3 regions of the Pantoea sp. X-Soil-YNGN-844 genome follow, and region 3 is predicted to be linked to each of the others. Evidence: predicted binding sites of a transcription regulator. Region 3 holds the regulator's gene; each other region holds the start of a gene.
What was found. Region 3 encodes CRP, which controls carbon source genes, mostly activating them, when cyclic AMP is high. Its sites were predicted from a motif close to ATGTGANNNNNNTCACAT; they were not measured.
Positions count from the first base shown of each region.

Region 1 (4,439 bases), 410 kb from region 3:
ATCAACTCAAACAATCGCCAGCCCACCTGCTCAATACTCTCTTCACCGGTCGCAATCGTTCCGGCATTGATGTCCATCAGATCGTGCCAGCGCTCTGCCAGCGCGTTACGCGTCGCCATCTTGATGACCGGAATCGCCGCCAGACCGTAAGGGGTTCCGCGACCGGTAGTGAACACCTGTAGCGTAATACCGGATGCCAGTTGCTGCGTACCGCAGACAAAATCGCTGGCAGGCGTGGCCGCATAGATCAACCCACGTCGCGTCGGGCGCTGACCAGGAGAGAGCACTTCAACAATGGCGCTGCGCCCCGATTTAGCGATCGACCCCAGCGCTTTTTCCACCACGTTGGCCAGGCCGCCTTTTTTATTGCCCGGCGACGGATTCGCGCTGCGATCGGTCTGGCCCTGATTGAGATAGTCATCATACCAGGCCATCTCCTCCAGTAAGCGCTTACCGACTTCCTGATTAATCACCCGCGGCGTCAGCAGGTGAATGGCATCACGCACTTCAGTCACTTCCGAAAACATCACCGTCGCACCGCAGCGCACCAGCAAATCAGACGCGAAACCCACTGCCGGATTCGCCGTTACGCCTGAGAATGCATCGCTGCCACCGCACTGCATGCCGATAATCAGTTCTGCAGCAGAACAGGTTTCACGCTGGCGCTGATTCAGCCGCTGGAGATGACGCTCCGCCACCTGCAGAATCTCATTCACCATCGCACCAAAGCCCACCAGCTTTTCATCCTGCAGGCGCACGATGTCATGATCGTCCAGCGAAATCGCCTGCACGTCGGGCGTGCCGGTCAGCAGACGCTCCGGCTGTAACTTCTCACAGCCCAGGCTGACGATCATCACTTCGCCACCGAAATTGGCATTCAGCGCCAGGTTATGAATGGTGCGAATCGGCACCACCGCCGCCGGTGCATTAATCGCCACGCCACAGCCATAAAGGTGATTGAGCGCGACTACGCCATCCACATTCGGGTAGCGCGGCAGTAAATCCCGTTCAATGATCTGTACGACATGATCCACCACACCGGCCACACAGTGGACGCTGGTGGTGATGCCGAGCAGGTTACGCGTGCCGACGCTGCCATCCGCATTGCGATAACCTTCAAAGGTATAGCCTTCCAGCGGCGGCAATTCAGGCGGAACCTGCGTGGCTAACGGCAGACTCGCCAGCGGAGGCGCTTCCGGCAACGCAACCAGCGACTCATCGATCCAGCTGCCCTGGGCAATATCCCGTAATGCATAGCCGATGACTTCGCCGTAACGCACGATCTCTGCACCCTGGTTAATCGCGCGCAGCGCCACTTTGTGACCCTGTGGCACATGCTCCGTGAGTGTCAGGCCATCCGCAAACTGCGTGCCGGCTGGCAGACCCAGGCTGTTGACCACAATCGCCACATTGTCGTGCTCATGAACTTTGATATAGAGCGGTTGTTCATCTGTTTTGGGGTACATCGCTCACCTTCCCGTCTGTCGTGCCGTACTTGTGCGGCACGCTGTAATGTTCTGACCTGTCACACGTTTGTTTGCCAGCTTCAGTATAGGGAGGCGGAACAGGGCGCGCATTGTGCAAATGACCACCATTGAGACAATTCGCCTTATCGATTTGGGGCGATTATCCAGAAGCAAGTGAAGAGCCTCACAAACAGCGGGGGAAAGCGTTACCTGAGGTGGTTTTTGATCGGTTATTTGCCGCTTTCGTGAGCCATCCCGCAGGGTTTTGTGCATCCGCCACACAATCACTTCTGCACGGGCATTATTCCAGGGCGATGTGCCAATGTGCTCGCTTCAGGCTGTTCTTATACTGGGTTCCGTTAGCCAAAGTCAGGTTATCTGTCACGACGTATTACTCATCCGCAGAGGTCGCAGAAGCGCATTGGCTGCCACCTCGCAGATGGATAAATAAAGGTTTGCCACAACAAAAAGATCGCCGTGTTTAACCCAACTTCTCTCTGATACCCAACGCGATGTGTATGCAGTCAGAGCGAATGTAGCTCACGCTATATTTCAGGAGTGCATCATGAATAGTTTCAGCCAGACCGCGGAAACGGTGCAGAAGCGCACCAATGCCCGCTACTGGATTGTGGTGATGTTATTTATCGTCACCTCATTCAACTACGGTGACCGCGCAACCATCTCGATTGCCGGTTCCGCAATGTCCAAAGATATCGGCCTCGATTCGGTCGGACTGGGCTATATCTTCTCTGCCTTCTCATGGGCGTATGTTATCGGGCAGATTCCGGGTGGCTGGCTGCTCGATCGCTTCGGCTCTAAACGCGTCTATTTCTGGAGCATTTTTACCTGGTCGCTGTTTACGCTGCTGCAGGGCTTCGTGGATATCTTCAGCGGCTTCGGCATCATCATGTCGCTGTTTATTCTGCGTTTCCTGGTGGGTCTGGCTGAAGCGCCTTCCTTCCCCGGCAACAGCCGGATTGTAGCCGCCTGGTTCCCGGCGCAGGAGCGCGGCACGGCGGTGGCGATCTTCAACTCCGCGCAATACTTCGCCACCGTGATCTTTGCACCCATCATGGGCTGGCTGGTCTCTGAAGTGGGCTGGGCGCACGTGTTCTGGTTCATGGGCGGCCTGGGCATCATCCTCAGCTTTATCTGGCTGAAAGTGATCCACGATCCTACCGATCACCCTGGCGTGAACAAGGCTGAACTGGAGTACATGGAGCAGGGCGGCGCGCTGATCAACATGGATGTGAAAAAGGATAGCCGCAAGGTGAGCTGGAGCGAAAAGTGGTTCCAGATCAAACAGCTGCTGACGTCGCGCATGATGCTGGGTATCTACCTCGGTCAGTACTGTGTCAACGCCTTAACCTACTTCTTTATTACCTGGTTCCCGGTCTATCTGGTGCAGGCGCGCGGCATGTCGATTCTCAAAGCGGGCTTTATTGCTTCGATTCCGGCAGTGTGCGGCTTCCTCGGCGGCGTTCTGGGCGGAGTCATCTCCGACTGGCTGATGCGTAAAACCGGCTCGCTGAATATCGCGCGTAAAACGCCGATCGTGCTCGGCATGCTGCTCTCTATTTCGATGGTGATGTGCAACTACACCGAGACCGAATGGGTGGTGGTCTTCTTTATGGCACTGGCGTTCTTTGGTAAAGGCATCGGTGCGCTGGGCTGGGCGGTGATGGCGGATACCGCACCGAAAGAGATCAGCGGCCTCAGTGGCGGCCTGTTTAACATGTTCGGTAACTTCTCCGGCATCGTGACCCCCATTGCTATCGGCTACATCATCGCTACCAGTGGTTCCTTTGAAGGTGCACTGGTCTATGTCGGCATTCATGCCTTTGTTGCGGCATTCAGCTTCCTGGTGATTGCCGGTGATATCAAACGTGTCGAACTGAAATCCTGGCACGGTAAGGATGCATCATGAATACGCAAAGTTCGCCAGTAATCACGGAGATGCGGGTTATCCCGGTCGCCGGTTACGACAGTATGCTGCTTAATATTGGCGGTGCCCACAACGCCTGTTTTACCCGCAACATTGTGGTCCTCACCGACAGCGCCGGCCATACCGGCGTGGGTGAAGCGCCCGGCGGTGACACCATCTATCAGACGCTGGTGGAGGCGATTCCGCGGGTTTTAGGCCAGCAGATTGCCCGCATGAACCGTCTGGTGCAGCAGGTACATAAGGGGAATCAGTCGGCTGACTTCACCACCTTTGGCAACGGTGCCTGGACCTTTGAACTGCGGGTCAATGCGGTGGCTGCGCTGGAAGCGGCGCTGCTCGATCTGCTGGGACAGTGTCTGGGCGTCCCGGTGGCTGAACTGCTGGGGCCGGGTAAACAGCGTGATGAAGTCACGGTGCTGGGCTATCTGTTCTATCTCGGCGACCGGCGCAAAACCGATCTGCCCTATCTCACTGGTGAGCAGGCCAGTCACGACTGGTATCACCTGCGCCATCAGGAAGCGCTAAGCAGCGATGCCGTGGTGCGGCTGGCTGAGGCAGCACAGGATAAGTACGGCTTTAAAGATTTTAAGCTCAAAGGTGGCGTGCTGCCGGGTGAGCAGGAGATCGCCACGGCGGCGGCGCTGAAGCAGCGCTTTCCCGATGCGCGCATCACAGTTGACCCCAATGGGGCCTGGCTGCTAGATGAGGCGATAGCGCTGTGTAAAGGGATGCAGGATGTGCTGAGCTACGCCGAAGATCCCTGCGGCGTGGAGCAGGGCTATTCAGGGCGTGAAGTGATGGCCGAGTTCCGGCGCGCGACCGGCCTGCCGGTCGCCACCAATATGATCGCCACCAACTGGCGCGAGATGAACCACGCGGTAATGCTGAATGCGGTCGATATTCCGCTGGCGGATCCGCACTTCTGGACGCTGAGCGGTGCCGTGCGTGTCGCCCAGCTATGCGATGAGTGGGGCCTCACTTGGGGTTGCCACTCTAATAACCACTTCGATATTTCCCTGGCGATGTTC
Region 1 covers NZ_AP036007.1:3,243,754-3,248,192, reverse strand. Annotated here, with positions in the region: gene garD (galactarate dehydratase) at 1-1,466, opposite strand, end outside; gene AC6I8C_RS15015 (MFS transporter) at 2,032-3,393, shown strand; gene AC6I8C_RS15010 (enolase C-terminal domain-like protein) at 3,390-4,439, shown strand, end outside.
Region 1: a site for CRP is predicted at 1,639-1,656, ahead of garD (galactarate dehydratase). Genes of this name have one in related genera too.

Region 2 (4,439 bases), 270 kb from region 3:
GATCGCCGGGCATCAGCACGACGTCTGCGAAATCGCCCATTTCAGCATTAATATGAGGGGTTGCCATTGTTTAATCCTTATTAAATTGCTGATTTACAGCATGTTCTTGCCATAGTCCATCTCGGACAGGCCAAAATAGTGTGCAATTGTCTGACCAATATCGGCGAAAGTCTCGCGGTATCCCAGTGAACCCGGCTCCACTTTTGGTCCGTAGATCAGAATCGGAATGTGCTCACGCGTATGTTCGGTGCCTTCCCAGGTGGGATCACAGCCGTGGTCAGCAGTCAGGATCAGGATGTCATCTTCGCCAACCAGTTCCATCAGCTCAGGCAGACGACGGTCAAACAGCTCCAGCCCGCCCGCATAACCGGCGACATCACGGCGATGTCCCCAGGTGGAGTCGAAATCAACGAAGTTGGTGAACACAATCGCCTGATCCGGCGCGATCTTCATCTCCTGAATCGTCGCGTCAAACAGCGCATCCAGACCGGTTGCTTTGACCTTTTTGGTAATGCCCTGTTCCGCATAGATATCGGCGATTTTACCCACGGAGATCACGTGACCGCCCTTCTCATCCACCAGCTTTTTCAGCATGGTGGCGGATGGTGGCTCGACCGCCAGATCGTGACGGTTACCGGTACGCTCAAACTGACCCGCTTTGTCACCCACAAACGGACGGGCGATCACGCGGCCAATGTTGTAGCCCCCTTCGGTCAGCTCTTCACGGGCGATTTCGCACAGCGCATAGAGCCGCTCAAGACCAAAGGTCTCTTCGTGACAGGCGATTTGGAATACGGAGTCCGCAGAGGTATAGAAAATCGGCTTGCCGGTTTTCATATGCTCTTCGCCCAGCTGGTCGAGGATCACCGTACCTGAAGAGTGGCAGTTACCGAGATAGCCCGGCAGGTCGGCGCGCGCTACCAGCTTGTCCAGCAGTTCCTGCGGGAAGCTGTTCTCTTTGTCGCTGAAGTAGCCCCAGTCAAACAGCACCGGCACACCGGCGATCTCCCAGTGGCCTGACGGCGTATCTTTACCTGACGAAAGCTCACTGGCGTAAGCGTACGCGCCGGTGATTTTTGCCTCAGGATCCAGACCCGCCGGGAAGCGGCCGGTCGACAACTCGGCGGCTTTACCCAGCCCCAGCGCGGTGAGATTAGGCAGATGCAATGGGCCTTTACGTCCCTTGTCTGCTTCACCGTTAAAACAGGCTTCGGCGATATGACCCAGGGTATCTGAACCTGCGTCGCCGAATTTATCGGCATCTTTACTGGAGCCAATTCCAAAGGAATCGAGAACCATAATAAAAGCACGTTTCATGCAAGTCTCCTGCGCATTGGCGCGTGACAAGTCAAAAAAAAGCGATCAGATCAGTATACCCGAATGCATCGCGGCTGGCACCGGTTACTGGTCAGTTAGCTGAGATCGCTCACACGGCGATAGACAACCGGCGTCTCAGCCGGGACGGAATCCCCGAGCACCAGCGCAGCTTTAACCGCTGCGGCGGCCTGCTGCCATTTGTCTTCGCTGCTGGCGTGAATGACCGCCAGCGGACGCTGTGCATCGGCACGTTCTCCCAGGGTGATCATTTCGCTGAAGCCGACGCTGTAGTCGATGCTGTCGCTGGCGCGCTGACGTCCGCCGCCCATCGCCACCACCGCCAGACCCAGCGCACGGGTATCCATGCTGCTGACGATGCCTGGCTGGTCGGCATAGACCGGTTTGCTCAGCATTGGCGCGGGCAGATAAGCGTCGTAGCGTTCGACGAAATCAGCCGGTCCCTGCTGGGCAGCGACCATGCGGCCAAATACCTCAGCCGCCTTACCGTTATCCAGCACCGTCATCAGCTTCTGACGCGCGTCGGCGTCGCTGGCGGCCAGTTTGCCGGAGATGAGCATTTCGCTGCAGAGCGCCAGCGTCACTTCCAGCAGGCGCGGATTCCGCTGTTCACCGGTCAGGAAGCGCACCGCTTCGCGCACTTCCAGCGCGTTACCGGCTGACGAGGCAAGCACCTGATTCATGTCCGTCAGCAGCGCGGTGGTCTGGCAGCCTGCGCCGTTGGCAACGCCAACAATCGACTGCGCCAGACTTTCTGAGGCTTCATAGGTTGGCATAAATGCGCCGGAACCTACTTTGACATCCATCACCAGCGCATCCAGCCCTTCTGCCAGCTTCTTGGCCAGAATCGAGGCGGTGATCAGCGGAATGGAATCGACGGTAGCGGTGATGTCACGCGTCGCGTAGAAGCGCTTATCCGCCGGGGCCAGCGAGCTGGTCTGGCCGATAATCGCCACACCGACCTGCTTAATGATGTCGCGGAAACGGTCATCACTGGGGAAAATATCGAAGCCCGGAATCGCTTCCAGTTTATCCAGCGTGCCGCCGGTATGACCCAGACCACGACCGGAGATCATCGGTACATATCCACCGCAGGCAGCGACCATCGGCCCTAACATCAGCGACGTCACATCGCCGACACCGCCGGTCGAGTGCTTATCCACCACCGGCCCGTTAAGGTTGAGTGATTTCCAGTTAAGTACCGTACCGGAATCACGCATCGCCATCGTCAGCGCGACCCGCTCTGGCAACGTCATGTCGTGGAAATAAATGGTCATCGCCAGCGCGGCAATCTGACCTTCCGAGACGGTGTTATCGCGCACGCCATTGATGAAGAAGCGAATCTCCTCTTCAGTCAGCGCCTGGCCGTCACGTTTTTTGCGAATAATTTCTTGTGGCAGAAACAAAGTAGCCCCCTGGTTCAGGGAAATCAGGATGGAGAACAGGCGGCCAGCGACCGCCTGAAAGATCAGTAACCCGCTTTGCTGGTGTCGCTGTCATGACCCAGGGTGTTGAGCAGGCTCGCCAGCAGGCTTGATGCACCAAAGCGGAAATGGCGCGCATCGGCCCAGTCGGCACCCAGCGTCTCTTCTGCCATCTGCAGATAGATCGCGGCATCTTCAGCGGTGCGCACGCCGCCCGCAGGTTTAAAGCCAACGTCCTTGCTGACGCCTTTATCACGGATCACATTCATCATGATCTGCGCCACTTGCGGCGTGGCGTTAACCGGCACTTTACCGGTGGAGGTTTTAATGAAGTCGGCACCCGCGTCGATAGCAATCTCAGAAGCCTGACGGATCAGCGCTTCCTCTTTCAGCTCACCGGTTTCGATGATGACTTTCAGCAGCACGTCCGCTTCAGCACAGGCGGTTTTACAGGCTTTCACCAGATCGAAACCAACCTGACTGTTACCGGCGATCAGCGCACGGTACGGGAAGACCACATCCACTTCATCTGCACCGTAGGCGATGGCGGCGCGGGTCTCTGCCAGTGCAATATCGATGTCGTCATTGCCGTGCGGGAAGTTGGTCACCGTGGCGATGCGGATTTCCGGCGTACCCTGCTCGCGCAGCGTTTTACGCGCAATCGGAATAAAGCGCGGATAGATACAGATGGCGGCAGTGTTGCCTGCCGGAGATTTAGCCTGATGACACAGGGCGATCACTTTTGCATCGGTGTCATCATCATTCAGGGTGGTTAAATCCATCAGTTTCAGGGCGCGCAGGGCAAGAGGTTTAATATCGGTCATGAGGCTCTCCAAAGGATTGGGGTGCAACCCACCGGCTTGCCGGCGGAATGTTATAATAATAACACTCAGAAGCGGCCTGATATGTGCCAGTAGTCACATAGGAATAAGAAATTGGTGCAATTGCGTCACACTCACTGTGACTAAAATCGCAGATAACAGCGTTTAATGGACATTATACGCCAGCTGGCTCAATGTTACTATTATCACATTTAAGCGCAGATGAGGCAGATCCGTCAGTTACGCAGCGCCGGGAAAGCGGGATCGAGCCGGAATAGCTGCTGACTGTTGTGCCACAGCGCATCGGCAATCTCTTCGGGTGACTCTTCTCGCAGGCTGCAGAGAACTTCCCACACCTGACGCGCCCGTTCCGGGCGGTTTGGCTGGCCCTGAAAGCCCTGCAGCGGCATATCGGGTGCATCGGTTTCCAGCAGCAGCGAAGAGAGCGGCAGCTGTGCTACGGTCTGACGGGTTTTGCTGGCGCGTTCATAGGTAATGGTCCCGCCAATGCCAATCGCATAACCCAGCTTAATAAAGGCCTGCGCCTGCTGCAGGCTGCCCGCGAAACCGTGCACCACGCCACGGCGCGGCAGATCGAGACGACGCAGAATCTGCGCCAGCTTGTCATGGGTGCGCCGCGAATGCAGGATCACCGGCAGCTGATACTGTTTCGCCAGCTTCAGCTGTGCTTCAAGAAAGCGTTGCTGCTTATCAAACTGCGGATTGTCGCGATAGAGATCCAGCCCGATCTCGCCGATCGCCACCAGCTTACGTGGCCGCTGTTGCAGTAAGGTTTCCAGCTGCTCAAGATGCGCCTCAAGGTGATTTTCAATGACGATAGGGTGCAGGCCCAGCGCCG
Region 2 covers NZ_AP036007.1:3,383,042-3,387,480, forward strand. Annotated here, with positions in the region: gene deoD (purine-nucleoside phosphorylase) at 1-67, opposite strand, end outside; gene deoB (phosphopentomutase) at 94-1,317, opposite strand; gene deoA (thymidine phosphorylase) at 1,413-2,741, opposite strand; gene deoC (deoxyribose-phosphate aldolase) at 2,804-3,583, opposite strand; gene AC6I8C_RS15675 (TatD family hydrolase) at 3,817-4,439, opposite strand, start outside.
Region 2: a site for CRP is predicted at 3,775-3,792, ahead of deoC (deoxyribose-phosphate aldolase). Genes of this name have one in related genera too.

Region 3 (4,439 bases):
TTACATCAACTTCATCACGCCCCAGTTTTCACGCACCCATATCAACTTTCAACGCGTTCCAACCATCGATACTTCCAACCCGTTCGCAGCCCGCGCCATTCCGTCACTGGATGAGAGCTTTGTGGTGATCCACTTCCAGGCACTGGAAGATATCGACCTCCCCTACCTGCTGGCGATGCTGCAGGGCTCGTTTATCTCGCACATCAATACGCTGGTGGTGCCTGGCGGCAAAATGGGTCTGGCCATGGAGCTGATCATGGGGCCGCTGGTGAAACGGCTGATGGAAGGTAAACGGATAGAGTAAGAGTTCAGAAATGGTTTCTTCAAACCTATAACAAAGCCAAAGCACGGTAAATCTGACAGCAACACGAAAGCTCAACACGCAGGGAACCGGGTCAGAAGAGGAAAGCGTCCCGCGCCAGGACGGCGCGGGAAGAGCATGCCATGGATGGCGGATTTTGCGTCTTTCCGATCTGACCCGGTTCTCTGCGCCGGCACAGTCTTAAAGCAACCTGCATCAGACACTGGCAGTGAAGTTAGCAGGTCTGGGATAACCCTTGCGACTGTTACAGCTCAACCACTTCATAGCTATGCGTCATCGTCACACCTTTACCCAGCATGATGGCCACCGAGCAATATTTTTCAGCCGAAAGATCCACCGCGCGTGAGACCGCTTTATCCTGGAGCGCTTTGCCACTCACGATAAAATGCAGGTTGATGTGCGTAAAGATTCGCGGCGCCTCTTCACGACGTTCTGAGGTCAGTTTTACTTCACAATCAGCCACATCGTTGCGGCCTTTTTGCAGAATTGAAACCACATCAATCGCGCTGCATCCACCCGCCGCCATCAGCACCATCTCCATTGGGCTGGGCGCTTTATCACCCGAATTGCCATCCATCAGTATCTGATGGCCGGATGAGGATTCTCCGAGGAATGTCAGCCCTTCTACCCATTTCACTCTTGCCTGCATGATTTTTGCTCCGGAATACGCTGTTTTGTCGCCAGAGTACGCTTTCACCTGGTAAACAGCAATCCAGAGAAATCCGCCCGTAGCTGAAGCGAGACAACAGAAGACAGTCGGCAAAAGCTGTGCTACAAACAGTGCTGAAAATATTTTTCGTCACCCGATGGCGAAGCCGGGAAGAATGATGCGCACTGCGCCTGATGCGGCCCGAATAATTTCCTGAAAAGGAAACGCTTGAAGCTTTCACCGCCTGACAGGGAAAACTGCCCCCTGTATTTTGGGCACGATTACAACAGAGGATAATAGCGAATGGTTCTCGGCAAACCGCAAACAGACCCTACACTCGAATGGTTCCTGTCCCATTGCCATATTCACAAGTATCCATCCAAAAGTACGCTGATTCACCAAGGTGAAAAAGCAGAAACGCTTTACTACATCGTGAAAGGTTCCGTCGCGGTTCTGATTAAAGATGAAGAAGGCAAAGAGATGATTCTTTCCTACCTGAATCAGGGCGATTTTATTGGTGAGCTTGGCCTGTTCGAAGAAGGTCAGGAGCGCAGCGCCTGGGTACGTGCGAAAAGCGCGTGCGAAGTGGCGGAGATTTCTTACAAGAAATTCCGTCAGCTGATCCAGGTTAACCCCGACATCCTGATGCGACTCTCCTCGCAGATGGCGCGTCGCCTGCAGGTCACGTCTGAAAAAGTGGGTAACCTCGCTTTCCTCGACGTCACCGGACGCATTGCACAGACTCTGCTTAACCTGGCGAAGCAGCCAGATGCCATGACGCATCCCGACGGCATGCAAATTAAAATCACTCGTCAGGAAATTGGCCAGATTGTGGGTTGTTCACGTGAAACCGTGGGCCGTATTCTGAAGATGCTGGAAGATCAGAACCTGATCTCCGCACACGGCAAAACCATCGTCGTTTACGGCACCCGCTAATTCCTGTCATCCACGGCGTGATGGCAACATCACGCCGTTATTGTTTGTGTTGGGCCGATGTGGCGTCGAATCATTTACCATCCTGAAGTTAACTACGCCTTGCGGCAAACGCTGGTGCTCTGTCTGCCGGTGGCACTGGGCTGGCTGGCTGGCGACCTGCAAAAAGGTCTGCTGTTCTCGTTAGTGCCCGCCTGCTGCAATATCGCCGGTCTGGATACCCCGCATAAACGCTTCTTCAAACGTCTGATTGTGGGCGGCAGCCTGTTTGCCCTCGGCAGCTTTCTGATTCAGTGGCTCACTCTGCATGCGATTCCACTGCCGCTGATCCTCTTCGCTATGCCTTTGCTGCTTGGCGTCACCGGTGAGATTAGCCCGCTGCATGGCCGTCTGCTGCCCGGCACCCTTATTGCCGCGATCTTTACACTCAGCCTGATTGGCCGCATGCCCATCTATGTCACTCCGCTGCTCTATATCGGCGGCACGCTCTGGTATGGGGTATTTAACTGGTTCTGGTTCTGGCTGTGGAAAGAGCAGCCGATGCGTGAGAGCCTGAGCCTGATCTACCGCGAGCTGGCCAACTACTGCGACGCCAAATATACCCTGCTGACGCAGCTGACCGATCCCGAAAAAGCGCTGCCGCCGCTGCTGGCTCACCAGCAGAAAGTGGTCGATCTGATCAACACCTGTTATCAGCAGATGCACATGCTGTCGGCCAGCCGCGATCACAGCCATAAGCGGCTGACGCGCGCTTTCCAGGTGGCACTCGATCTGCAGGAGCATATCTCGGTCAGCCTGCACCGCCCGGAAGAGGTGCAAAAGCTGGTGGAGCAGAGCCATGCTGAAGCGGTGATCCGTTGGAATGCCAAAACCATCTCGGCCCGGCTGCGGGTACTGGCGGATAACATCCTTTATCACCAGTTACCCGACCGCTTTGCGATGGATAAACAGCTCGGCGCGCTGGAGAAAATTGCTCATCAGCATCCCGATAATCCGGTGGGTAACTTCTGCCTTTATCACTTCAACCGCATTGCGCGCGTGCTGCGCACCCAGAAGCCGCTTTACCAGCGCGATCTGATGGCAGACCGCCAGCGCCGCCTGCCGCTGTTACCGGCGCTGCGCAGCTATCTCTCGTTTCGCTCGTCGGCGCTGCGCACGGCAGGTCGCTTTGCGGTGATGCTGATGCTGGGCAGCGCGCTGGCGCTGTTCTTCAACATCCCTAAACCCTACTGGATCCTGATGACCATTATGTTCGTCAGCCAGAACGGCTACAGCGCCACCCGCGTCCGTATCCAGCACCGGGCGCTGGGCACCTTTGCAGGACTGGTGATTGCGGCTGCCACGCTGCGGCTGGCGGTGCCGGAGTCACTGGTACTGATGATCATGCTGGCGATCACCTTTATCAGCTATCGCTTTACCCGCCAGTTCTATGGCTGGTCGATGATTGGCTTTACGGTTACGGCGGTTTACTCACTGCAACTGCTGTCACTGAATGGCGCGCAGTTTCTGCTGCCGCGACTGATGGATACGCTGATGGGTTGTCTGATCGCCTTTGGTGGGATGCTGTGGCTGTGGCCGCAGTGGCAGAGCGGCTTATTGCGGCAGAACGCCCACGACGCGCTGGAAACCTATCAGGATGCGCTGCGGCTCTTGCTGGGCGATGAACAGTCGTCAGAGAAACTGGCTTATCAGCGCGTGAAAGTGAATCAGGCACACAATGCGCTGTTTAACTCACTGAATCAGGCGATGCAGGAACCGGCATTCAACGCCCGCTATCTGAGTGATATGCGGCTCTGGGTCACCCACAGTCAGTTTATCGTCGAGCATATCAATGCGATAACGATTCTGGCGCGCGAGCACACGATGCTGACCGCCTCGCTGGCTCAACGCTATCTGCAATCCTGCGAAATTGCGCTGCAGCGGTGTCAGCAGCGGCTGGAATATGATGGTGAAAGCTCACAGGTGAATCTGCTGGATGACCTGGAGAACATCAGTGAGGGACCGATCACGGTGGTGGAACAGCATGTGCGGCGCATTCTCGATCACCTGAGCGTGATGTACACCATTTCATCGCTGGCGTGGAACCAGCGACCGCAACATGGCCGCTGGCTAATCAGACGCTTACGCAAAAACTAAGCTAGCCGTTGAGCACTTTGCCGACGGCGGTGGCGAAGCGGCTCATGCCCTCTTCAATGTCAGCAGGCTCGATGATCAGCGACGGGGCAAAGCGCATCACGTCGGTGCCGGCCACCAGCACCATCACCCCTTCAGCGGCAGCTGCATTCAGGATGTCGCGCGACCTGCCGGCATGCTGAGGTTTCAGCGCCGCGCCAATCAGCAGACCTTTGCCGCGAATGTCACTGAACAGGTCATACTTCGCGTCGATGGCCTGCAGCGCCGTGACAAAGTGCTGACGACGCATCTCCACGCCCGCCAGCACCTCCGGCGTATTAATAATATCCAGCGCGGTTTCAGCAATGGCACAGGCCAGCGGGTTGCCGCCATAGGTGGTGCCATGCACGCCCGGTGCCATGG
Region 3 covers NZ_AP036007.1:3,653,534-3,657,972, forward strand. Annotated here, with positions in the region: gene AC6I8C_RS17035 (phosphoribulokinase) at 1-304, shown strand, start outside; gene AC6I8C_RS17040 (OsmC family protein) at 567-971, opposite strand; gene crp (cAMP-activated global transcriptional regulator CRP) at 1,275-1,907, shown strand; gene AC6I8C_RS17050 (YccS/YhfK family putative transporter) at 1,965-4,040, shown strand; gene argD (bifunctional acetylornithine/succinyldiaminopimelate transaminase) at 4,042-4,439, opposite strand, start outside.